One region of the Micromonospora sp. NPDC057141 genome, then DNA from elsewhere that is predicted to be linked to it. Evidence: riboswitches for the same ligand, from Rfam matches in the RefSeq annotation. Region 1 holds a riboswitch; each other region holds the start of a gene.
What was found. A riboswitch is a leader RNA that binds a small molecule or an ion and turns the genes downstream of it on or off. The one in region 1 is predicted to bind cobalamin.

Region 1 (7,591 bases):
TCCGGCTCGCGCCGGCCCGTCTGACGCACTGCATGCGGTGGCTCGGCCTGGCCCGCCACGCCCAGGACATCGCGCTGGACCGCGCGGCGGGCCGGCGGGCCTTCGGGTCGGCGCTGGCCGACCTGGGCATGATCCAGCAGATGCTCGCCGACAGCGAGATCGAGATCGAGGCCAGCCGCGCCCTCATCCTGCGGGCGGCGTGGGAACTCGACTCCGGTGGCTCCGGGGCGCAGTCCACCTCCATCGCGAAGGCATTCGTCGCGGAGGCGGTGTGGCGGATCGTCGACCGGTCGCTGCAGGTCTGCGGCTCCCTCGGCGTCTCGGGTGACCTCATGCTCGGTCGCTACCTGCGGGAGGTGCGTCCGTTCCGGATCTATGACGGACCGAGCGAGACCCATCGGTGGGCCATCTCGCGTCGCGCGGTCAAGCGCCGGGCCCGCGAACTCGACGCCACCGCGAGCGGAGCGCAGCCGGCATGACCGTCGAGCTGGGGACGTTGGACCTGCGGGCGCTGGGGGCGTACCTGGCCCGGCACATCCCGGACCTCACCGGGCGACTGCGGGCGGACTTCGTGGACGGTGGCAGATCCAACCTGACGTACGCCGTCCACGATGGCGACCGGTCGTGGGCGCTGCGGCGGCCCCCACTGGGCACCATCGCGCCCTCGGCGAACGACATCCATCGCGAGTTCCGGGTCACCACCGCCCTGGTCGGCTCGCCCGTGCCGGTCGCGACACCCGTGCTGTACTGCGCCGACCCGACCGTGATCGGGGCGCCGTTCAGCCTCGTGGCCTGGGTCGACGGCGTGGTGATCCGAGACCCCGGGCAGCTTGCCGTCCTCGCACCGTCGACCGTGTGGTCCATCGGGCATTCGATGATCGACCTGCTGTTGCGGTTGCACGCGGTCGCACCCGCCAGCGTCGGACTCGGCACGTTCGGTCGGCCGGAGGGCTTCCTGCTCCGACAGGTGCACCGCTGGAAGCGGCAGTGGGACGTCGTGGCGACCAGGCCGTCCACCGACGCGGACGAGCTACAGCGCCGGCTGGTGGCCGCAGTGCCACCGCAGTCCGCGCCCGGCATCGTGCACGGCGACTTCCGGCTGGACAACATCATCTACTCGGCGGACCTGTCCGGTGTGGCGGCCCTGCTCGACTGGGAGATGGCCACGATCGGCGATCCGCTGACCGATCTGGGTCTGCTGCTGGTCTACACCGATCCGGTGTGCGCACCCGTGCTGCCGCACGGCTGCCCGGTGACCGGCAGCGACCGCTTCCCGACCCGGGACGAGATAGTGGCGACCTACGCCGCCGGCACATCCAGGGACCTGACCCACCTCACCTTCTACGAGGCGCTGGGCTACTACAAGCTGGCCGTGATCGCGGAGGGCGTGCACCGGCGGTTCGTGGAGGGGATGACCATCGGCTCCGGGTTCGAGACGGTGGGTGGCGCCGTACTGGGGCTGCTTGCCGCCGGGCTGGACCGGCTCCGGGGCTGACCCGGGCGCACCGGGGAAGCAGCGGGCACATGGAGCAGACCGGTGATGTGGCTGGGATGCCGGCCGCCGACGAGACCGGCAGGGCGGTGGTGGCGGCCGGCTCGCGCACCCTTCGGGCTGGCCCGTCAACCGTGGCGCCGGGACAGCGCAGGCTCGCCGGTGGGCGTACCGCCCGGGCCTGGCTGGCCGAACCATCGGGTGAGCGCGCGGCGCAGCTGACCGGCGTCCGGCTCGTCCGCGCCGGACTCCCAGGCCACGTAGCAGTCCGGACGCAGCAGCAGGGCGGTCGGGCCACGGCCCGGGACCGTCCCCTCGACCACGTCGACCCGGTCCCGCCACGGCTCGGCCACGGCGGCGAGGGTGCCGGTGTGGTCGAGCAGCAGGGGCCGGGCGGTGCGCGTCAACTCGGCCAGTCGTGCCGGCCCGGTGGCGGTGTGCAGCACCTCGTCCGGTGCCCAGCGCCCGGTGAGCGGCCCGTCGGGCGCGTCCATGTCGTAGCGGACGTCCGTGCCCGCCAGGAGTGCGGCGACGTGGGCGGCGTTCTCCGGCCTGGCCAGGAGTTCGCCGAGGAGCACCCGCAGCGCGGTGACCTCGCTGCCCGGGGAGATCAGCGCCGACTGCGCCTGGGTCGACATGGTCACCCGCCGGGCCACCGGGCGACGCTCCGCCTCGTAGGTGTCCAGCAGCCCCTCCGGTGCCCAGCCGTGCAGCTGCGCGGCCAGCTTCCAGCCGAGGTTCACCGCGTCCTGCAGCCCCAGGTTCAGCCCGGGGCCGCCGATCGCGGAGTGCACGTGGGCGGCGTCGCCGAGCAGCAGCACCCGGCCTGCGCGGTACCGGGCGGCGAGGCGGGTGTTGCCGCCCGTCAGCCGGCGCAGCAGGTGCGGTCCGTCCCCGGCCGGCGGGCCCAGCGGCACGTCGACGCCGAGGACCCGGGCCACGCTGGCGCGCATCTCGGCGAGGGTCATGGCGCCCTCGACCGCCGTCGACTCGGGCCACTCGGTCGTCGTGATGACCGGCAGGCGGCCGGGAAAGGGGGCCCAGGCGATCAGCCCGCGCTCGGTGCGGGTGTGTTGGAAGGGCGGGACGACTCCAAACCCGGGCACCGTCAGGCCACCGGTGGCCGGGTCGATCAGCTCCGCCGGCACGCTGACCTGGGCGGTGCGGGACACCGACCGGTCCGTGGTCACGCCGGGGAAGTCGATGCCGGCCAGTTTGCGTACGGTGCTGCGCCCGCCGTCCGCGCCGACCAGATACCGGCAGGTGAGCGTCGTGCCGTCGGCGAACGCCACCGCCACCGCGTCGGTGCGCTGCCGCATCCCGGTCACCTCGTGCCCGCGACGCACCCGCACCCCCAGCTCGGCGGCGCGCTCGGCGAGCACCTGCTCGATTCGTCGCTGGGGCACCCCGAGAACGTAGAGCGGATTCTCCGGCACCGCGCGCAGGTCGAGCGGCAGCGCGCCGAAGACGAAGCCGGGCTGCGGCCGCAGCGGGGCCGGGTCGGCACTGAGGCGCTGGTAGAGGCCACGCCGGTCGAGCATGCGGACGACCTGGCCGACCAGGCCGTTGGCGCGCTGCTCGGTGCTGGGCTCGGGGAGCCGCTCGCACACCACCGGCCGGATCCCGGCCAGGGCCAGCTCGCAGGCGATCATGAGGCCGTTCGGTCCGGCGCCGACCACGATGACATCGATCACGACAAGATCCCTTTCGGGGCAGGGGTGGGCCGTCCGCCGACCTGCGACGGACCGGTGAGGAGAGGGGCGACGTCAGCCGGCGACGGGTGGCGGCAGGCCCGCGGCGAGTTGGGCCAGTGCGTCGGGGAGCAACCGTTCCATTGCCACCGGCGGATCGGCGTGCAGGAAGTGTCGCGTCACCGCGCCGACGGCGGCGCTGACGGCGGCGGCCACCAGGTGCGGATACAGGTCGCGCTCGGGGTCGGTGCCGGTGCGTTCGGCGACGGCCGCCGCCAGCTCGGCCTCGGCGACGGCGCCCGCGCGCAGCATCTCGCCCTGCAACGCCGGCTCGGCGAGCATCATCCGGAGCCCGCTGGTCCACTCGGCGTGGGCGGCGGGCGGCGACTGCGCGACCTCCGGGCCGGGCTCGAACTGGGTCAGCGCCGCCGCGGTGATCGCCGGCCACAGGGGTTCACCCGGCGGCCGGCCGCGCAGCGCGTCGGCCACTCGCCGACTGCGGTCGAGATGCCGCGCCGCGATCGCCTCGGCCTTGCTGGAGAAGTAGTTGTTGAATGTCCGTGGGGAGACGCCTACGGTCTGCGCGATGTCCTCGACCAGCACGTTGTCGAAGCCGTGTGCCACGGCCAGGCGGATCGCCGCCCAGCTCAGCGCCGCCCGGGTCTCGGCCTTCTTGCGCTCCCGTAGTCCGCTCACGAACACACGCTAGCATGAGTTGCGCGCCGCGCAAATATTCGTGCCCCGCAGTTTTCTGCGCGCTTCCCCGCTCACCCTGGGGCGAGTGTGGAGTTACCCTGAGCGGCGACTCGCCCGACACATCATCTGGTGTTTCCATCTTCGCCGTGCGCCCATATATGGTGTCACCCGTAGCTGGTTCGGCCATCGGTCCACGGTGGTCGAGGCAAGAGGGAACCCGGTGCGAGTCCGGGGCTGCCCCGCAGCGGTGAGTGGGAACGACCGCCGTCAACGAAGCACTGGGCCCGTGCGGGCCTGGGAAGCGACGGCCAGTAGGCACCGAGCACGACGCCCGCGAGCCCGAAGACCTGCCAGCGTGCCGCACGCGACGCGTGCGGCGGTCGAAGGCCGCGCGGGACGGCCGACGCATCAGCTGGTCAGCCACGGTGGGGTGTGCCGTCGGGTGGCCGGCGGCGTCCTCCCGCGCGCCCCTCGATCTCGGGGACGGGCGTGAGGAGAGCGAACATGAGCGGGACGCAGGAGCAGGCGGGGCCGGAGCAACGCCGGCACGTCATGCAGGTCCGCAAGCGGGACGGCGACACCGAGCCGGTGGACGTCAACAAGATCGTCCGGGCGGTGGAGCGCTGGGTCGCCGACCTGGACGAGGTCGACCCGCTGCGGGTGGCGACCAAGACGATCAGTGGCCTGTACGACGGGGCGACCACCGAGGAGCTGGACAAGCTGTCGATCCAGACGGCGGCGGAGCTGATCGGCGAGGAACCGCAGTACTCGAAGCTGGCGGCCCGGCTGCTGGCCGCGTACGTGGAAAAGGAGGTCCGCGGGCAGCAGGTCGCGAGCTTCAGCCAGTCCATCCGGTACGCCCACGGCCTGGGCCTGATCGGCGACGGCACGGCCGCGTTCGTGGCCGCCCACGCGCGCAAGCTGGACGATGCCGTGGATCCGGCCGGGGACCTGCGGTTCGAGTACTTCGGCCTGCGCACGGTCGCGGACCGCTACCTGCTGCGGCATCCGCAGACCCGGCTGGTGGTGGAGACGCCGCAGTACTGGCTGCTGCGGGTGGCCTGCGGCTTGTCGCAAACGGCGGGTGAGGCGGTCGACTTCTACCGGCTGATGTCCGCCCTGGCGTACCTGCCGAGTTCGCCCACGCTGTTCAACTCCGGCACCCGGCACACCCAGATGTCGTCGTGCTTCCTGGTCGACTCGCCGCGCGACGAGCTCGACTCGATCTACGAGCGCTACCACCAGGTGGCGAAGCTGTCGAAGTTCTCCGGTGGCATCGGCATCTCCTGGTCGCGGGTGCGGGGCCGGGGCGCGTTGATCCGGGGCACCAACGGCAGGTCGAACGGGATCGTGCCGTTCCTCAAGACGCTCGACGCCGGGGTGGCGGCGGTCAACCAGGGTGGCCGGCGCAAGGGGGCGGCCTGCGTCTACCTGGAACCCTGGCATCCGGACGTCGAGGAGTTCCTGGAGCTGCGGGACAACACCGGCGAGGAGTCCCGGCGCACCCACAACCTGAACCTGGCCAACTGGATCCCCGACGAGTTCATGCGCCGGGTCGAGGCCGACGGCGACTGGTCGCTGATCGACCCGTCGGACGCGCCCGAGCTGCCCGACCTGTTCGGCGAGGCATTCGACGAGGCGTACCGGGCGGCGGAGAAGAAGGCCGTCCGCACGGTCCGGGCCCGCGACCTGTACGGGCGGATGATGCGTACGCTCGCGCAGACCGGCAACGGGTGGATGACGTTCAAGGACGCGGCCAACCGGCTGTCCAACCAGACCGGCGAGCCGGGCAACGTGATCCACCTGTCGAACCTGTGCACCGAGATCCTGGAGGTCAACGACGACGCCGAGACGGCGGTGTGCAACCTCGGCTCGGTCAACCTGGGCGCGCACGTCAGCGCCGACGGCGTCGACTGGGACAGGCTGCGCGCGACCGTCCGTACGGCGGTGGTGTTCCTCGACCGGGTGATCGACATCAACTACTACCCGGCGCCGCAGGCGGCGGCGTCGAACCCGCGCTGGCGCCCGGTCGGGCTCGGGCTGATGGGGTTGCAGGACGCCCTGTTCACCCTGCGCCTGCCGTTCGACTCGCCCGAGGCCCGCGAGCTGTCGACCCGGGTGCAGGAGGAGATCTTCCTGACCGCGCTGGAGACCTCCGCCGGGCTCGCCGAGCGGTTCGGCCCGCATCCGGCGTACGCGCAGACCCGCGCCGCGCGCGGCGAGCTGCACCCGGACCTGTGGGGCGCGGAGGTCACGCAGGCGCGGCGGTGGGCCGCGCTGCGCGAGCGGGTCGCCGCGCATGGCCTGCGCAACTCGCTGCTGGTCGCGATCGCGCCGACCGCCACGATCGCCTCGATCGCCGGCTGCTACGAGTGCATCGAGCCGCAGGTGTCCAACCTGTTCAAGCGCGAGACCATGTCCGGCGAGTTCCTCCAGGTCAACACGTACCTGGTCCGTGAGCTGAAGGCGCGGGGGCTGTGGACACCGGCGGTCCGCGAGCGGATCAAGCGGGACGAGGGCTCGGTGCAGGGCGTCGCCGAGCTGCCCGAGGCGGTGCGCAGACTGTTCCGCACCGCGTGGGAACTGCCGCAGCGCGCCCTGATCGACCTGGCCGCCGCCCGTGCCCCCTACATCGACCAGTCGCAGTCGCTCAACCTGTTCCTGAGCGCACCGACCATCGGCAAGCTCTCCTCGATGTACCTGCACGCCTGGAAGTCCGGACTCAAGACCACCTACTACCTGCGCTCGCGTCCCGCGACCCGCATCCAGCAGGCCACCGTCGCGGTCACCCCGGCCGCCGGGCCGGTCGTCGCGGTGAGCGCCGACGAGGCGCTGGCCTGCTCCCTGGAGAACCCCGAGAGCTGCGAGGCGTGCCAGTGACCGCTGTCTCCGAGTCCCACACCACCACCGGCCGGCGGCACCTGCTGCTCGACCCCGGGATGGACCTGACCCTGCGGCCGATGCGCTACCCGCGGTTCTTCGACCGGTTCAAGGACGCGATCAGGAACACCTGGACCGTCGAGGAGGTCGACCTGCACTCCGACCTCGCCGACCTCGCCCGGCTCTCCCCGGCGGAGCAGCACCTGGTGTCCCGGCTGGTCGCGTTCTTCGCCACCGGCGACACCATCGTCGCCAACAACCTCGTGCTCAACCTCTATCAGCACGTCAACTCCCCGGAGGGCCGGCTCTACCTGTCCCGGCAGCTGTTCGAGGAGGCGGTGCACGTCCAGTTCTACCTGAATCTGCTGGACACCTACGTGCCGGACGAGCGGGAACGGTTCGCGGCGTTCGCGGCGGTGGAGAACATCCCGTCGATCGCCCGCAAGGCCGAGTTCTGCTACAAGTGGATCAACTCGATCCACGACCTGCGGGAGCTGCGGACGCGGGAGGACCGGCGGGCGTTCCTGCTCAACCTGATCTGCTTCGCCGCCTGCATCGAGGGGCTGTTCTTCTACGGCGCCTTCGCGTACGTGTACTTCCTGCGCTCCCGGGGACTGCTGCACGGGCTGGCCTCCGGCACCAACTGGGTGTTCCGCGACGAGTCGATGCACATGGCGTTCGCCTTCGACGTGGTGGACACCGTGCGCGCCGAGGAGCCGGAGCTGTTCGACGCGGAGCTGGAACGGCAGGTGCGGCAGATGCTGGCCGAGGCCGTGGAGTGCGAGGTCCAGTTCGCCGCCGACCTGCTGGAGCAGGGCGTGTCCGGGATGTC
Region 2 (7,591 bases), on a different contig from region 1:
CGGGTCATGCTCGACTACGAACAACGGCTCGAGCGGTGGGGGTTGGAGCGCAGCACCGTCATCATCGCGGTCAGCCAGTCCCTCGCGCGGGGGGTCCGTACGTCCGTCGGCCGAGTGGTCGAGAACCTCGTGGTCATTCCCAACGGGACGGAGTTCCACGAGCCCGCCCGGGACGGTTCGACGTCGTCGCTCGGCGGGCCGCGAGCCCAGCAGGTCGAACTTCTCCAGGTGGGACGACTGGTCCACCAGAAGGGTTGTGACCTGTCGATCGCGGCGTTGAGCCTGCTGCGTGATCTTCCCGTCCATCTCATGGTCGCGGGCGACGGCCCGGCCCGGCCCCATCTGGAAGGTCTCGCACGGTCCCTGGGCGTCCGCGACCGGGTCACCTTCCTCGGCTACGTGGCCAGGAGTCGACTGGAGACGCTGTACGCGGACGCGCAGATAGCGTTGGTGCCGAGTAGGTTCGATCCCTGCCCCATCGCAGTCTGCGAGGCGCAGGCCGTCGGCAAGGTGGTCATCGGGGCGCGGATCGGCGGGATCCCCGAGCAGATCGATCACCTGGAGACCGGGATCCTCACCCCGCCCGAGGACCACATCGCGTTGGCCGGATGGATCCGTTGGGTACTGGCAGATCCCGACCGTGCCCGCACCCTGGGCGAACGAGCCGGTTCCCACGCGCGGACGGCGTACTCCTGGGACCGTATCGCGGAGGCGACCCTGCAGCAGTACCAGGTGGCTCGTGGAACATTCGCCGCGGCAGGGGAGCCCCGCCGCCGGCCGGTTGCGGACCTGGGCGCCGTGACAGCGGTGGATGCGGTACGTCCGACCGACACCGGAGGCGACAGGTGACCTCTCGGGTTGGCACAGCGCTCTAGCGTGGTTCGGTGCACCAAACGTGGCGCGGTCGAGGCATGGCAACGCGAGCGCGCCGGACACAGCGGCGCAATCAGGTGCTCTCCTGGGAGCAGATCATCGACACCGCTATCGAGCTTCTCGATGCGGGCGGCGAGCGCGCACTGACCGTCCGGGCGACGACCGAGCGCCTGGCCACCGGGTCCCTGTCGGCAGGGTGCGGCTGGGCGGTTCGTCTCTGGTGCACTGTCACTGCTGTCGCTCGGGGTCCTCGCTGGCGGCGACGTCCGGGCTGGCGTGGAGGCCGACGGCGAGCCGATCCGGGAGTGGGTAGACGTGTTCGACGGGCAGTTGAGCTGCCGCTGCCTGATCGTCGCCGTGGCGCAGCAGGTCCCGGACTCGTTCAACGGTGGGAGTGATGTCCGTGACGGCGACGGTCCAGTCGTCGACGTACCGGTCGACAGCCTCGCCGGACAGGCCGACCTGCAGCGACCGGTACGGCAGCGCGTTCAGCCGCAGGGACCGCTCAGGGTCCCACTGCACTCGGACTGGACTGGTCTTCAACAGCCGTGACCAGGTCGCCCTGTCGCCGTGCACGTCGCGGTCGTAGTGACTGAGACAGGCTCGCGCCAGTGCCCACTCGAACCCCTCCCGCGTGATGTCGATGGACAGCACGCGCTCCTGCCCCGGTTTGGTGGCCCAGCCGCAGCGGTACATCATCCACAGGAAGGACGGCTTGATCCACGTCATCCGGTCCCGCTTGAAAGGGGCCACGAAACGGCCGGCCGACACCGCCGACAGCGCGATCTGCGGCGGGTACGCCTGGTACACGGTGACGGTCGCGGCCGAGTAGCGAGCACGAATCTGACGTACGGGAACGGACACCCGCCGATCCTCAACGATCAGGACCGATCGTTCCACCCAGATTCCGCATCAACGCTACCGCCAAGGTCGACGGCCCGCGCCGGGTTCGCCGCCGGCATTCGCCAAGGCGCTGCGCGCACGGCCCTGCCCAGGCGTCATGGTGGCCCTGACCGACGGGCAGACGCCCTGGCCGAACACCCGGCCACCCGTGCCGGACGGTGGTGGGACTGTTCCCTCGGCAGCGGGCGGATGCCGACAATCCCACCCGCCCTGGTGGCCGCTGGCCGGTCCGGCTCCGCCGCCCGAGGAGTACAGCCTGCTGTACCTGGACTGACTCGTTGGCTGGATCGTGCACCAGGGCAGCGACTCGTAGGTTTGCGGCATCCCAGCAGCCCGACCCACGAGGAGCGCGCCGTGAATGACATGTACCGAATCTCCGAGGCGCCGCAGACCGCACGTACGGCGATGGACCGGGTTGGCGCCGTACGCCCGCTGCTGTGGCTGTTCGTGGTGCTGGGCGCCGCCGCCAACGTGGTGTCCTCCGCCGGCCAGGGCCCGATCGGGCCCTGGCCGGGACTATCCGGTCAGCCGATTCGGCCGGCGCGCTGCCGGTGGCGGGTCAGCAGGACGAGGACGATGCCGAGGAGCGCGAGCATCGCCCCGGCGGTCAGCGGCGTGGCGATGGTGTCACCGGTCACCGGCAGGATCCGCGAGACGTAGCGGAAGATGAGTCCGTTGGAGGTGCCACCGTCGGTGCTCACGACGACCGTGGTGTTTCCGGCTGGGCAGGGCGGCGTACGGAAGGTCAACGAGCGACCGTCCGCTGCCACGGTGACCTGGCTGGCCGGGATGGCCTTTCCGCAGATGGTGACCGTGGTCCCGCCCGGCACGAACCCGGAACCACCGACCGTCACGGTCGTGCCGCCATCGGTCGGCCCCTGTCCGGGGGTGACGGTGTCGATGCGCGGTGGGGCGGGTTCGTAGGTGAACCCGTCTGGTTCGGTGACGTCGTCACCGGGCAGTTGGACGGTCACGTCCACCGGGCCGGGCAGGCCGGGTGGGGCGACCACGGTCAGTGAGGTGCCGTTGGGGTTCACGACGAGGTTGGTGCCCGGTGCGTTGCCGAAGTCCACGCCGGTGGCGCCGGTGAGGCCGGTGCCGGTGATGGTCACCGTGGTGCCGCCGGTGGTCGGCCCGGTGTCCGGCACGATGGAGGCGATCGTTGGTGCGAGGTACGTGAAGGGTGGCGCAGCGGCGGTGCCTGCGGGGAACACCAGGCGCACCTCTGCGGGTCCGGCGGTGCGGGGCGGTGTCACCACGGTGATCGTGGTGCCGGCCGGATTGACGGTGAATCCGGTGCCGGGAACCCCGTCGAAGGTCACTCCGGTTGCTCCGGTGAATCCGGTCCCGGTGATGGTGACCGTGGTGCCACCCGAGGCCGGCCCGGTCGTCGGGGTCAGCCCGGTCGCGTTGGCGGCACTGCCGTCGGCGAGGTAGGTGTAGTCCAGCGGTGCTGCCGTACCGCCGCCGGTGGTCACCACCACGACGGCCGGCCCGACCGCGCCGGGCGGGGTGACAGCCGTCAAGGAGGTGCCGCCCGGGTTGACCGTGACGTTGGTGGCCGGCGCGCCGTCGAAGGTGACGGTCGTGTCACCGGGGACGAGGCCGGTGCCGGTGATCGTCACCGTCTGGCCGCCTGACTGAGGACCCGCGTCCGGCGTGATCGACGCGGCGGTCGGCGGTGCCGCCACGTACGTGAAACCGTTTGGTGTGGTCACGTTCGCGCCCGGGATGAGCACGGTGACGTCCACCGGACCGACCTGCCCGGGTGGTGTGACCACGGTCAGCGAGGTGCCGCTCGGGTTCACGACGAGGTTGGTACCCGGGGTGTCGTCGAAGGTCACTCCGGTCGCCCCGGTGAATCCGGTGCCGGTGATCGTCACCGTCGTGCCGCCGGCGGTCGGTCCGGTGTCCGGCACGATCGAGGTGATCGTTGGCGCGATGTAGGTGAAGGTCGGCGCGGTCACCCGACCGGCCGGGAAGACCAGCTCGACCAGGGCCGGTCCCGCCGGGTTCGGTGAGGTGGACACGGTGATCGTGGTGCCGGCCGGATTGACGGTGAATTCGGTGCCGGGTAGGCCCTCGAAGTCCACGCCGGCAGCCCCGGTGAAGCCGGTGCCGGTGATCGTCACCGTCGTGCCGCCGGCGGTCGGCCCGGAGGGCGGCGTGAGGTTGGTGATGGTGGCCGCGCTGCCGTCGGCCAGGTACGTGTAGCCCAGCGGCGGAGCCGTGCCGTTCACCGTGCTGACCACGGCCTGTGCGGGACCGATCGAGCCGGGCGGGGTGACCGCCGTCAGAGAGACACCGTCCGGCGTCACCGTGACACCGGTCGCGGGCACGCCGTCGAAGGTGACCGTGGTGCCGCCCGGGATGAAGCCCGTGCCGGTGATCGTCACCGTCTGGCCGCCCGCTTGCGAGCCCTCGTCGGGCGTGATCGTCGCGGTGGTCGGTGCCGCCGGCGGACGCTCGCAGGTGGCCTCGGCCACGATCACGGTTCCTACGGGAATGGTGGTCGGGACACCGAGGACGGTGCCCGACAGGGTGAGGGCGGCCCGCACGGTGATCGCGGTGGCGCCGGTGGCGGTGGTCGTCTCGACGCGGGTCAATGAGGCGTTCAGGCTCGCGCCCACCAGCCCCGGCACCACCACTGCCGAGCTGCCTACGACGGCGGAAGTGTTCGCCGTCAGCGTCACCGCCGAGCCGAACAGCTCCAGCCCGACGAGCGTGGTGTCCGCACTGGTGGCGCCGACCTGCGGGCAGATCGCGGTGGCGGTGGCCTCCGCAGCGTCCAGCACGTCGACGCCGAGCACGGCCAGGTTGAGACCGTTGACGCTGGCGGACGCCGACGACGCGCCCGCCGCCCGGGTGGCGGTGACCTCCTCGACGGTGCCGCTGGCGGTCACTCCGAGCGCCCCCGGTACCGATACCGCCAGCAGCGTCTCGGTGTCGGTACCACCGGCGGCCGGCGCGGTGGCGGTACCGATGGTGGCGTCGGCGGTGATCACGGCTACACCGGTCACCTCGGCGGATAGGTCGACGACGACACCGCGCGCGTTCGCGTCGCCTGGTGCCGCTCGTGCCGGCGTCCCCAACCACAGGGTTGCCAGGCTGGCGACCAGCATGGCCGTGGACGCGCTTGTGGTTCTTCGCAGGACAGGCCTCACCAATTTCCCCCGTTCAGATGGAATGACGGGTCTGCTCGGTGTGGCGGCAGCCGTCATCGACTGAACGAGGATGAACCGGACAAGTTACTCATAACGGAATTTCCTGCTGTCGGTGGTGAGGTCTGTCAAGCCCCGGGTTTGAGTTCGGACAGCCCCCGGATGCCGGACACGCCCCATCGGGCCGGGGCCTGACAGAGAAGAGATCGCGGTGAGGAGCCTGTCGACGCGGGTCGCCCGGATCCGGTCACGGTGTGCTTCGGTGAGACGTTCGCACCTGCTGTCGGTCGGGTCGGCCTCCGCGACGATCGCCTCGAACCGCGCCAGACCGGCCCGGGGGCCTGGCGCACCTCGTGCTCCAACCGGGCTGCCGCGATGTCTCTTCGTCTCGAGGGGCGGACGCGCCAACGCCGATCGCTTCTGGACACCTAGGATGGACAGCAGTGCTGGTTCGCCGTGACGTTCGAGCGTCGCGGCGTCGTAAGAGGGAACCCGGTGCGAGACCGGGACTGCCCCGCAGCGGTGAGTGGGAACGACCGCCGTCATCAAGCACTGGACCGCGAGGTCTGGGAAGCGACGGCCAGTAGGCGACCGAGCAGGTCATGCCCGCGAGTCCGAAGACCTGCCCGCACCGCGTACGCCGGCCGGCGTACGCCGTCGACGGTCTCTCGGGAAGGCCGGGGCGGAAGCCGGTGCGTCGCTGCGCCTCTTCCCTCCCGCCCTCGCGCGAGTCCTCGGACGCTTCGAGGGAAGGACCCATGAGTACCACATTCGGTCAGAGCACCGTGCTCGGTTATCCACGCATCGGTGGGAACCGTGAACTGAAGAAGGCCGTGGAGGCCTATTGGGCGGGCCGTATCGACGCCGAGGAGTTGGAGAGCGCCTCGGTCGCGCTGCGAGCCGGGGTCTGGCGGACACTGCGCGACGCCCGCCTGGACGCGATCCCGTCCAACACGTTCTCCTACTACGATCACGTCCTCGACACCGCCGTGGCCGTCGGCGCGGTTCCACGACGCTTCGCCCAGCTCGGCCTGTCGGGGCTCGACACCTACTTCGCCATGGCCCGCGGCGTCAACGCCGAGCCGGCGCTGGAGCTGACGAAGTGGTTCGACACCAACTATCACTACCTGGTCCCGGAGATCGGACCGGACACCGTCTTCGCCGCGAACCCCGACAAGGCGTTGCGTGAGTACGCACAATCCCGCGCGCTGGGTATCGAGAGCCGACCGGTGCTGGTCGGGCCCGCCACTTTCCTGCTGCTGGCCAAGACCTCCGCACCAGGTGCCGAGGCATTCGACCGGATGACCGAACTCGTCGACGTGTACGCCGACATTCTCCGTGCCCTCGCCGCCGCCGGTGTCACGTGGGTTCAGCTGGACGAACCCGCCTTCGTGGCCGACCGCACCGCAGCCGAGATCGACGCGCTACGCGATGCCTACACGCGGTTGTGCGCGGTGCGACCGCGGCCGAGGATCTTCGTCGCCACCTACTTCGGGGAACTCGGGGACGCGCTGCCCGCACTGCTGGACACGCCGGTCGAGGCGCTCGGCCTGGACCTGGTTGCCGGGCCCGGCAACCTGCGACGTCTCGCCGGGGCGGGCCCACTGCACGGCAAGACGATCGTCGCCGGACTGGTCGACGGCCGCAACGTCTGGCGCACCGACCTGCGAGCGGCGATGACGACCGGTGCCGTGGCCACCGGGCTCGCCGACCACGTTGCCGTGTCCACCTCCTGTTCCCTGCTGCACGTGCCGGTGGACCTCTCCGCCGAGACCACGCTCGATCCGCAGCTGCGACGGCGGTTGGCCTTCGCCCGGCAGAAGGTCGACGAGGTCGTCCTGCTCGGCCGCGCCCTGCGCGACGGCACCACGTCGCTGCCCGAACCGCTACCGCCCGCCCCGGCAGCGTGGCGCGACGACACCGTACGGGGCAGGCTCGCCGCGCTGCACCCTGCCGACAGGCAACGGGGCGACTACCGGCAGCGGGCGGCGGCCCAGCACGCCCGGTTGCACCTGCCGCCGCTGCCCACCACGACCATCGGCTCGTTCCCGCAGACCGCCGAGCTGCGTGCGGCCCGCGCCGCACACCGGTCCGGCCGGCTCGACGACTCCGGCTACGTCCGGCGGATGCGCGCCGAGGTCGAGCACGTCATCCGGCTTCAGGAGCGGCTGGGCCTCGACGTGTTAGTGCATGGCGAGCCGGAACGCAACGACATGGTCCAGTACTTCGGCGAGCAACTGGCCGGTTTCGCCGCCACTGAGCACGGCTGGGTGCAGTCGTACGGCTCCCGCTGTGTCCGTCCGCCGATCATCTACGGCGACGTGGCCCGCAGGGCTCCCATGACGGTCGCGTGGTCCTCCTACGCGCAGTCGCTGACCGACCGGCCGGTCAAGGGCATGATCACCGGTCCGGTGACGATCCTCGCCTGGTCGTTCGTGCGCGACGACCAGCCGATCGACGTCACCGCCGACCAGGTCGCCCTCGCCCTGCGTGACGAGTGCGGCGACCTTGAGGCGGCCGGCATCCGGGTGATCCAGGTCGACGAGCCGGCGCTGCGCGAAACCCTGCCCCTGCGCGCGGCAGACCAGAATGCCTACCTGGACTGGGCGGTCGGTGCCTTCCGCCTGGCCACCAGCGGTGTCGCCGACGGCACC
Region 3 (7,591 bases), on a different contig from region 1:
CCGCCAGGCGATGGACGCGTGCCTCCAGAATCTGTCGGCCCGTGCGGGCGGCCGCTGAGTTGAGCACGCGCTCCGGGTCACTCAGCAGGCGGAACACTGCCGGGTTGGCGAGACCGAACTCAATCTGTTTGCGCCAGCTCGCGCGTAGATCATCGAGTGGGTCGACGTCCGCCGCCGTGGCCGCCGCCGCGCGCGCGGCCTTGTCCGAGACGAACGTGGCCATGACGTGCTCGGCCACCGCCTCGAGCAGACCGTCCTTGTCACCGAACAGGCGGTAGATGGTCGGGGCCTGGACGCCGGCCCGCTCGGCGACGCCGCGCGTCGTCACGGCGCCGGGTCCGCCCTCACGCAACAGCCCCGCAGCAGCCTCGACGATCGCCGCCCGGATGTCTGCCCGACTCTTGACCACGTCACTCACGAACCAACGATAACACCGACTTGCTATCAGTGATCGGCGGCGCTACGGTGGACTCGTTTCCATCGATAACAAGAAAGGCGAACCAGTGATTATCGTGACCGGAGCGACCGGAGCCCTCAACGGCGCGACCGTCGACCACCTGCTCGAACACCTACCCGCGAGCGAAGTCGCGGTCGCCGTACGCGACACTGCCAAGGCCGAGCGCTTCGCCCAGCGCGGCGTCGAGGTTCGCCACGGCGACTACGCAGACCCCGGCTCCCTGCCGGCGGCGTTCGCCGGCGCCGACCAGTTGCTACTCGTCTCCTCCAACGACCCGACCGCGAACGCGATCAGCCTGCACCACGCAGCGGTCGACGCCGCACTCACCGCAGGTGTGAAACGGATCCTCTACACCAGCCACCAGGCCGCCGCACCAGACAACCCGTTCCTGCCCGGGCGAAACCACTTCGCCACCGAGCAACTCCTGGCTGCCTCCGGAATCCCCTGGACCTCGTTACGCAACGGCTTCTACGCCCACAGCCTCCAGTGGCTCGCCGGCCCCTGGCGCGAGACGGGTGTGATCGCCACACCCGGCGACGGACCGGTTTCCTGGACGGCTCGCGAGGACGCCGCCGAGGCAGCCGCCGCAATCCTCGCCTCTGACGGCGCATACGGCGGCCCGACCACCATCACCGCGCCCGCGGCCCCGACCTTCGCCGAACTCGCCGAGATCGCATCCGAACTGTCAGGCCGAACCGTCCGTTACCAACAGATGGACGAACAGGACTGGATCGCCGCGCAGCTCGCCGCCGGACGACCGGAACACATGACGCACTTCCTGCTGGGCTTCTACCAGGCCGCGCAGGCCGGCTACTTCGCCGGCGTCGACCCACTGCTCGGCGAGCTGCTCGGCCGTCAACCGCGCAACGCGCGAAACGCCCTCGCGGCGACAACCCGGTAGAGCCGCGACCGCGGTAGCCGTACCCTCAGCCGGCGATTGCCGCGCCTCGGTGACAACACCCTTGTGCCCGGCTCGCCGACGGCAGCCGACTCGCACCCGGTTCGAGCGGGCCACCCGGCTCGGCCGCCGACTCGCGGCGCAGGCAGCGCGGCGACAAGATCTTCTACCGACTTGAGGACAACCTACTGGAATGTCGTTGTCTGTACCGTGTGGACGGACGGTTGACGGAGTGGGCGTCAGCCGTCGACCTGTGGGCCGTCGTGATCTCGGCGCGGTGCAGCGGTGGGAAAAATCCGATTATAGTGGCGGCGGTCACGTTACTGTGGTGGTGGGAAGGGCGGCGATGGAACGGCCGGAGTGGGCACCAGCAGATGTTGATCTCAGTCGGCCGAGCGTGGCGCGAGCCTACGACTACTGGCTCGGCGGCTCGCACAACTTCGAGGTCGACCGGGAGTTCGCCCGCCAGGCATTGGCGGCGGTGCCGGATCTTCGCCTGGTCGCGCGGGCGAACCGCGAGTTCCTGCATCGCGCGGTGCGGTTCATGCTTGACGAAGGCATTCGGCAGTTCCTGGACATCGGGTCCGGCATTCCGACGGTCGGCAACGTGCACGAGATCGCCCAGCAGGTGGATCCGCACGCCCGCGTGGTCTATGTGGACATCGATCCGGTGGCGGTGACGCACAGCACGCACATCCTCGCCGGCCAGCCGAACGCGGTCGCGCTGCTCGAAGACCTGCGCCGTCCGGAGGCCATCCTGGGTCACCCGGAGGCCCGCCGGCTGCTGGATCTCGACCGGCCGGTCGGCCTGCTGCTCGTCTCGGTCGTGCACGCTGTCCCCGATCACGACGACCCGTACGGGCTGATCAGGCGACTGTGGACGGCGCTGGCCCCGGGCAGCTGCGTGGCGATCAGCCACGTCACCACCGACAGTCGGCCGGACGAGATGGGCGAGGGCGCCCGGCTCAGTGGCCGGACGAGCACGCCGGTCACCGCCCGTACCCGCGCTCAGGTGGAAGACTTCTTCGCCGGACTGGACCTGGTGGAGCCCGGCGTGGTGTGGTCCCCGCTGTGGCGTCCCGAGTCGCCGGCCGACGTCGGGGAGCACCCGGAGCGGATGAGTTTCTACGTCGGAGTCGGACGCCGCAGGTGAGCGGTCGGTCCGACGCCGACGGGGTCGACGACCGGCGCTGCCCGGGCGTCGAGGAGTTCGTCACGGCGTGGGCTACGGCCCTACACCGGGCCCACTACGTGCCGATCAGCGCCGAGCAGCGGCATCGCATCGTGACCGGACTGGCGGACCGCCTGGTCACCGCGGTCCTCGACGAACCGGCCGAGCCCGGCGACGGCCAGCGGATCGGCGCCGATCTGGTGGCGGCCGGCTTCGGGTCGCCGGAAGCGCTCGGTGGAACGATCGCGGTCATCGGCTCGCGGTTCCTCGACGAGCTGGGCATCGCCGCCGACCCCACCCGTGCTGCTCGGCTGAACGGCCTGCTGGCTGAACTCGCGGCGGGCTTCGCGGCGGCCGCGCACGACCGCAGCCTGAGAGCCCAGGACACGGTCCGGCTGGCCGCACTGGCCGCCCGCAGCCAGGCGGAGGAGGCGTTACGGATCAGCGAGGCCAGGTTCCGCCGCTTCGCTACCCACGACCAGTTGACCGGGCTGCCCAACCTGACATTGTTCACCGAGCAGTTGGGACGGCTGTCCGCCGCCGATGTGCCGATCGACCGGGTCGGCGTCTGCTGCCTCGACGTCGACGACTTCGCGGCGGTCAACGACGTGCTCGGGCATCAGGTGGGTGACCTGCTGCTCCGCGAGATCGCCGACCGGCTCGGCGCGCTCACCGACCGGCGGATCGACCTGGTGGCACGGCTGGACAGCGACCGGTTCGCGATCCTGGTCCGCGACACCACCTGCGCCGAGGACACCATCAAGATCGCCGATCAGGCGCTCACCGCGCTCGCCGCCCCGTTCCACGTCAACGGCACCGAGGTGCCGTTGACGGCAAGCGCGGGAGTGGCCGAGGGCGCCGTCGCCGACGGTGGCGCCGCGACCCTGATGCGCGCGAGCGAGATCGCGCTGCACTGGGCCAAGGCGGACGGGAAGGCCGCCTTGCGCCAGTTCGACCAGGACCGCAGCAACGCCGACGCCGCGCGCTACCGGCTGTCGGCAGCCATGCCGGCGGCGCTGCGGCGGGGCGAGTTCACCGCCGCCTACCAGCCCATCGCCGCTCTCCAGTCCGGGCGGCTGGCCGGGGTGGAAGCCCTGGCCCGCTGGCGGCATCCTCGGCTTGGCCTGCTGAGCGCCGCCCGATTCATCGAGCTCGCCGAACGCACCGGCCTCGTGGTGGCACTCGGCGGCCAGCTGCTGGAGCAGGCGTGCCGGCAGGCCAGCCGTTGGCAGCGGGTCCAACCCGGCCTGTACGTGAGCGTGAACGTGTCGGTGCGCCAGCTCCACCAGAACGGCCTGGCCGGGGCGGTGGCGCAGATCCTCGACCGGACGGGTCTGCCGCCGCACCTGCTGCAGCTGGAAGTAACCGAGCAGGCCGTGATCGATCTGACCGGCGTAGTGACGGAGACCCTGGCAGCGCTGATGAAACTCGGCGTCCGGATCGTCATCGACGACTTCGGCATCGGCTATGCGAACCTGGCCAATCTCCGCTCCCTCCCCCTGTACGGCCTCAAACTCGACGCCAGCCTGACCCGTTCATCGGCGCAGTCGGCCAGGCGGCCAAGGGTCCACCGCCCCGGCACGGATGACGGCTTCCTCAGCACCGTCGTGTCGCTCGGGCACAAGCTCGGCCTCGTCGTGACCGCCGAGGGCATTGAAACCGCCCAGCAGGCCCACCGGCTGGCCGCGACCGGTTGCGACAACGGGCAGGGTTGGCACTTCGGCCGTCCGGTGCCGCCTCACGAGATCACTGCCAGCATCGTCGCGCAGCAGCACCGCGACGCCGGGACACGGAACACCGAACTGCCGGGGCTTCCGGTCCAGCGGCGCTGACGCCGTCGCCGGCTCACAGGTCGCGGCGTTGGAAGGACAGCCCCGCGAGCACTAGTCGAAATAGCCGGCGCGTTGTTGACGCGGGTGATGGGTGGTTTGCCGCCGAGTGAGGTGTAGTTGCGGTGGTGGTTGTAGGTGTGTGGCCAGGCGGGTAGGGCATCGGCGCGTTGTGCCGAGGGCTTGAGGGAACCGCCTGCCCGGTCATGCTGTAGTCGGTGGGTTCCCTGCGCTCGCGGCCACGAGCAGGGACAGTTCGCGGACCAAGTCGTCCATGGCTTGGCCACTCTGGGCACGGACCAATCCGCTGTCACGTCGCCGGTATCACCCTGCGCGTCCCCGCACCCCGGCTCTGCACCGACAACGGGGCCATGATCGCCGCAATCGGCGACCTTCTCCCGGCGTGACGTGTTCCGTCCCGGGGCCGGCCTCGTCCACGCCGACGTCCCACCGTCACCCCTGGCCCTCGGTGCCGACCCCAACGCCCGTTGATCCGCGCCACCATCCGCAAAGACCTGCGCTGAACCACACGGCCCCTCCGGACACGCGAGTCGCCGCTCACCAGCCTGCAGAGCGAGGAACCCTCTCGGAAGGCGTGGCAGCCGCACAACCGCAGTCCACGTCGAGGACAACCAACGCAACAACGATCACGAGCGGTGGTGGCGGCGAGGTGATCGGCGGGCGTCGCGGCGACAGTGCGGGCGCGTCTCAGCCGTCCTCGGCACCGTCGAGTAGCGCCCGACGCAGGGCGAGACGGTGCTCGCGGCGGATCTGCGCCTCGCGGTAGCGGCGCCGGTCGCCGTCGGTCTCGGTCAGCAGCGGCGGCACCGGGCGTGGTTGCCCGTCGTCGTCGACGGCGACCATGACCAGATGCGCGGTGGCCACGTCGACCGGCGGCACCGCCCGGTCCCACCGGTCCGCGCTGACCTTGACGGCGACCTCCATCGAGCTGCGGCCGGCCCAGGTGATCCGGGCATCGACGTGGACGACGTCGCCGACCCGCACGGCACGCAGGAAGGCGGTCTCGTCGATGGCGGCGGTGACCGCAGGACCGTCGGAGTGCCGAGCGGCCACCACTCCGGCGACGGAGTCGATGAGGTTGAGAATCCGGCCGCCGTGGACGGTGCCCATCAGGTTGGTGTGGTGCTGGTCCATGATCTGCGACAGGGTCAGATGCGACGCCGACGGTGGCCGGCCGGCGAGAATGGCGCTCTCGTGCATGGTTCATCCGTCCTCGGGAAGCGTGCCGTCCGACCAGCCGGCACGCACGTCGAGGACACGCCGCAGCGCGTCACCCGCCCGACCCGCCCGCGAGGTCTACGGCTGCGCACACACCTCGTGCGTGCGCAGCGCGGGCAGGTCTTCGGACTCGCGGGCATGACCGGGTTCGCCGGTGTCTCCTACTGGCCGTCGCTTCCCAGGCCCCTGCGGGCCCAGTGCCGTTGACGGCGGTCGTTCCCACTCACCGCTGCGGGGCAGTCCCGGATTTCCACCGGGTTCCCTCTTACGACGCCCGAGCGTGAGACGCCTGGGCGAACCAGCGCCGGTGACCATCCTAACCGTTCCTGGTCAGCTGACCGGCCGGCTCGGACCCGGATGTGACCCACCTCCCCCATCGCCCTCACCGGTGGGTCCGGGCGGCCGGGTGGGTGACGGCCGAGCCGGGCCGGCGGCGAGCACGGTCACACCAGTGCCGGTCGGGCCTGCGATTGCGGCGCTGCCCGCAGACGGGTCCGGTGCCTGCGGGTCGGCTGCGGCGAAGGTGACCGGAGCGCCGAACGCGGCCCGGCGCGCGGCGCGACGCAGCGCGGCGAGCACCGCCGGGCCGGCCAGGACGATCGCCACCGCGGTGGTGATCGCGCGGCCGGTGTCCCAGCCGAAGGTGGAGGTGACCGCGGTGAACAGGGCGAGGCGGTGCAGGTTCTCCAGCACCGGCGCGCCCGCGACGTAGGACAGTTGGGTGTCCGCGCCGATGCTGAACGGCCAGAACCACAGGTTCATCAGCAGGCCGTAGCCGTAGGTATCCGGCTAGGACGGCGGTCTCGGCCCGTCCGCGCAGCCTCGCCGGAAGCAGGCCGGCTCCCAGGCCGATCCAGGACGCGCACAGCATCTGGAACGGCAGCCACGGTCCGACGCTGGCGGTGAGCAGGGCGGAGGCGAACAGGGACGTCGAACCGAGCAGGAACCCCGAACCCGGGGCCGAAGACCCGGCCGGCGAGGACGAGGAGGAAGAACACGGTCTCGATGCCTGCGGTGCCCGCGCCCAGCGGGCGCAGCGCGGCGTTGACCGCGGCGAGCACGCCGAGCATCGCCAGGGCTTTGCTGTCCATGCCGCCGAAGGTGAGTTCGGCCAGCACGAGCGCCACGAGCACCGGCAGCATCAGGAAGAAGACCAGCGGCGCCTCACCGGTGCGGGCGGTGGACTCCGGCTGCGCGGGGACGAAGAACGGCCAGGTGAAGGTGGCCAGCGCGGCGGCGACCTGTTCCACGGTCAGCCACGGCGCGGGGGCGAGAACCTTGGCCGCCTGCGGAGCGAACGCCGGTGACGCGAGCATGACCTCCGCCGTGCTGCCGTCGGAGACGACGTCCCCCTCGGCCATCACGATCACCCGATCGGCGAGGGCCGCGACGAGTTCGACGTCGTGGGTGGCGACCACCACGGCGCGGCCGGCGGCGGCCAACGTGCGGACGACCTCGGTGAACTGCCGCTTGGCGTGGTAGTCCAGGCCACGGGTCGGCTCGTCGAGCAGCATCACCGGCGGAGCGGCGGTGAGCTGGACGGCGAGCGCAAGGGCCAGCCGCTGCCCTTCGGACAGGTCGCGGGGATGCCGGGCGGCGGGCAGGCCGGGGGTGAGCCGGTCCAGCAGCGCCCGGCAGGTGCCGGCCGGCGCTGCGGTCTCCCGGTCGGCCTGGGCGCACTCGGCGTCCACGGTATCCAGATAGAGCAGGTCGCCGGAGTTCTGCGGGACGAGGCCGCCCGGCCGGCGGGCCGGGCTCTTCGGGTCGACGGTCCCCTGTGGTCCGGCCACTGCGACGGTGCCGCCGTGGCGGGGGCCGCTGCCCTGCACCGCCCGTTGCCGGTGTCCCGTCCGTCACGCTCCCGTCGCCGGGCAGGTAGAGCAGCCGGTCGGCGTACTGCACCACGCGCTCCAGCCGGTGCTCGGCCAACACCACGGTCACGCCGAGGTCGTGTACCAGCCGGGTGATGGTGGCGAGCACGTCCTCCGCCGGGGTGA

Region 2: it holds a riboswitch for cobalamin, as region 1 does, so the genes downstream of both, metE (5-methyltetrahydropteroyltriglutamate--homocysteine S-methyltransferase) here and ACFT41_RS03880 (ribonucleoside-diphosphate reductase subunit alpha) in region 1, are expected to answer to the same signal.
Region 3: it holds a riboswitch for cobalamin, as region 1 does, so the genes downstream of both, ACFT41_RS27050 (acyl-CoA thioesterase) here and ACFT41_RS03880 (ribonucleoside-diphosphate reductase subunit alpha) in region 1, are expected to answer to the same signal.

Annotation. Positions count from the first base shown of each region.
Region 1 covers NZ_JBHUVA010000003.1:91,690-99,280, forward strand. The annotation lists gene ACFT41_RS03860 (acyl-CoA dehydrogenase family protein) at 1-479, shown strand, start outside; gene ACFT41_RS03865 (phosphotransferase family protein) at 476-1,495, shown strand; gene ACFT41_RS03870 (FAD-dependent oxidoreductase) at 1,621-3,186, opposite strand; gene ACFT41_RS03875 (TetR family transcriptional regulator) at 3,259-3,879, opposite strand; cobalamin riboswitch at 4,038-4,249, shown strand; gene ACFT41_RS03880 (ribonucleoside-diphosphate reductase subunit alpha) at 4,384-6,759, shown strand; gene ACFT41_RS03885 (ribonucleotide-diphosphate reductase subunit beta) at 6,819-7,591, shown strand, end outside.
Region 2 covers NZ_JBHUVA010000077.1:12,147-19,737, reverse strand. The annotation lists gene ACFT41_RS27080 (glycosyltransferase family 4 protein) at 1-849, shown strand, start outside; gene ACFT41_RS27075 (DUF4291 domain-containing protein) at 1,102-1,737, opposite strand; gene ACFT41_RS27070 (IPT/TIG domain-containing protein) at 2,301-4,796, opposite strand; cobalamin riboswitch at 5,368-5,582, shown strand; gene metE (5-methyltetrahydropteroyltriglutamate--homocysteine S-methyltransferase) at 5,696-7,591, shown strand, end outside.
Region 3 covers NZ_JBHUVA010000077.1:4,139-11,729, forward strand. The annotation lists gene ACFT41_RS27025 (TetR/AcrR family transcriptional regulator) at 1-418, opposite strand, end outside; gene ACFT41_RS27030 (NmrA family NAD(P)-binding protein) at 513-1,358, shown strand; gene ACFT41_RS27035 (SAM-dependent methyltransferase) at 1,702-2,508, shown strand; gene ACFT41_RS27040 (putative bifunctional diguanylate cyclase/phosphodiesterase) at 2,505-4,358, shown strand; partial or broken gene ACFT41_RS27045 (IS481 family transposase) at 4,427-4,534, opposite strand; gene ACFT41_RS27050 (acyl-CoA thioesterase) at 5,064-5,576, opposite strand; cobalamin riboswitch at 5,692-5,912, opposite strand; gene ACFT41_RS27055 (hypothetical protein) at 5,925-6,356, opposite strand; partial or broken gene ACFT41_RS27060 (AAA family ATPase) at 6,821-7,589, opposite strand.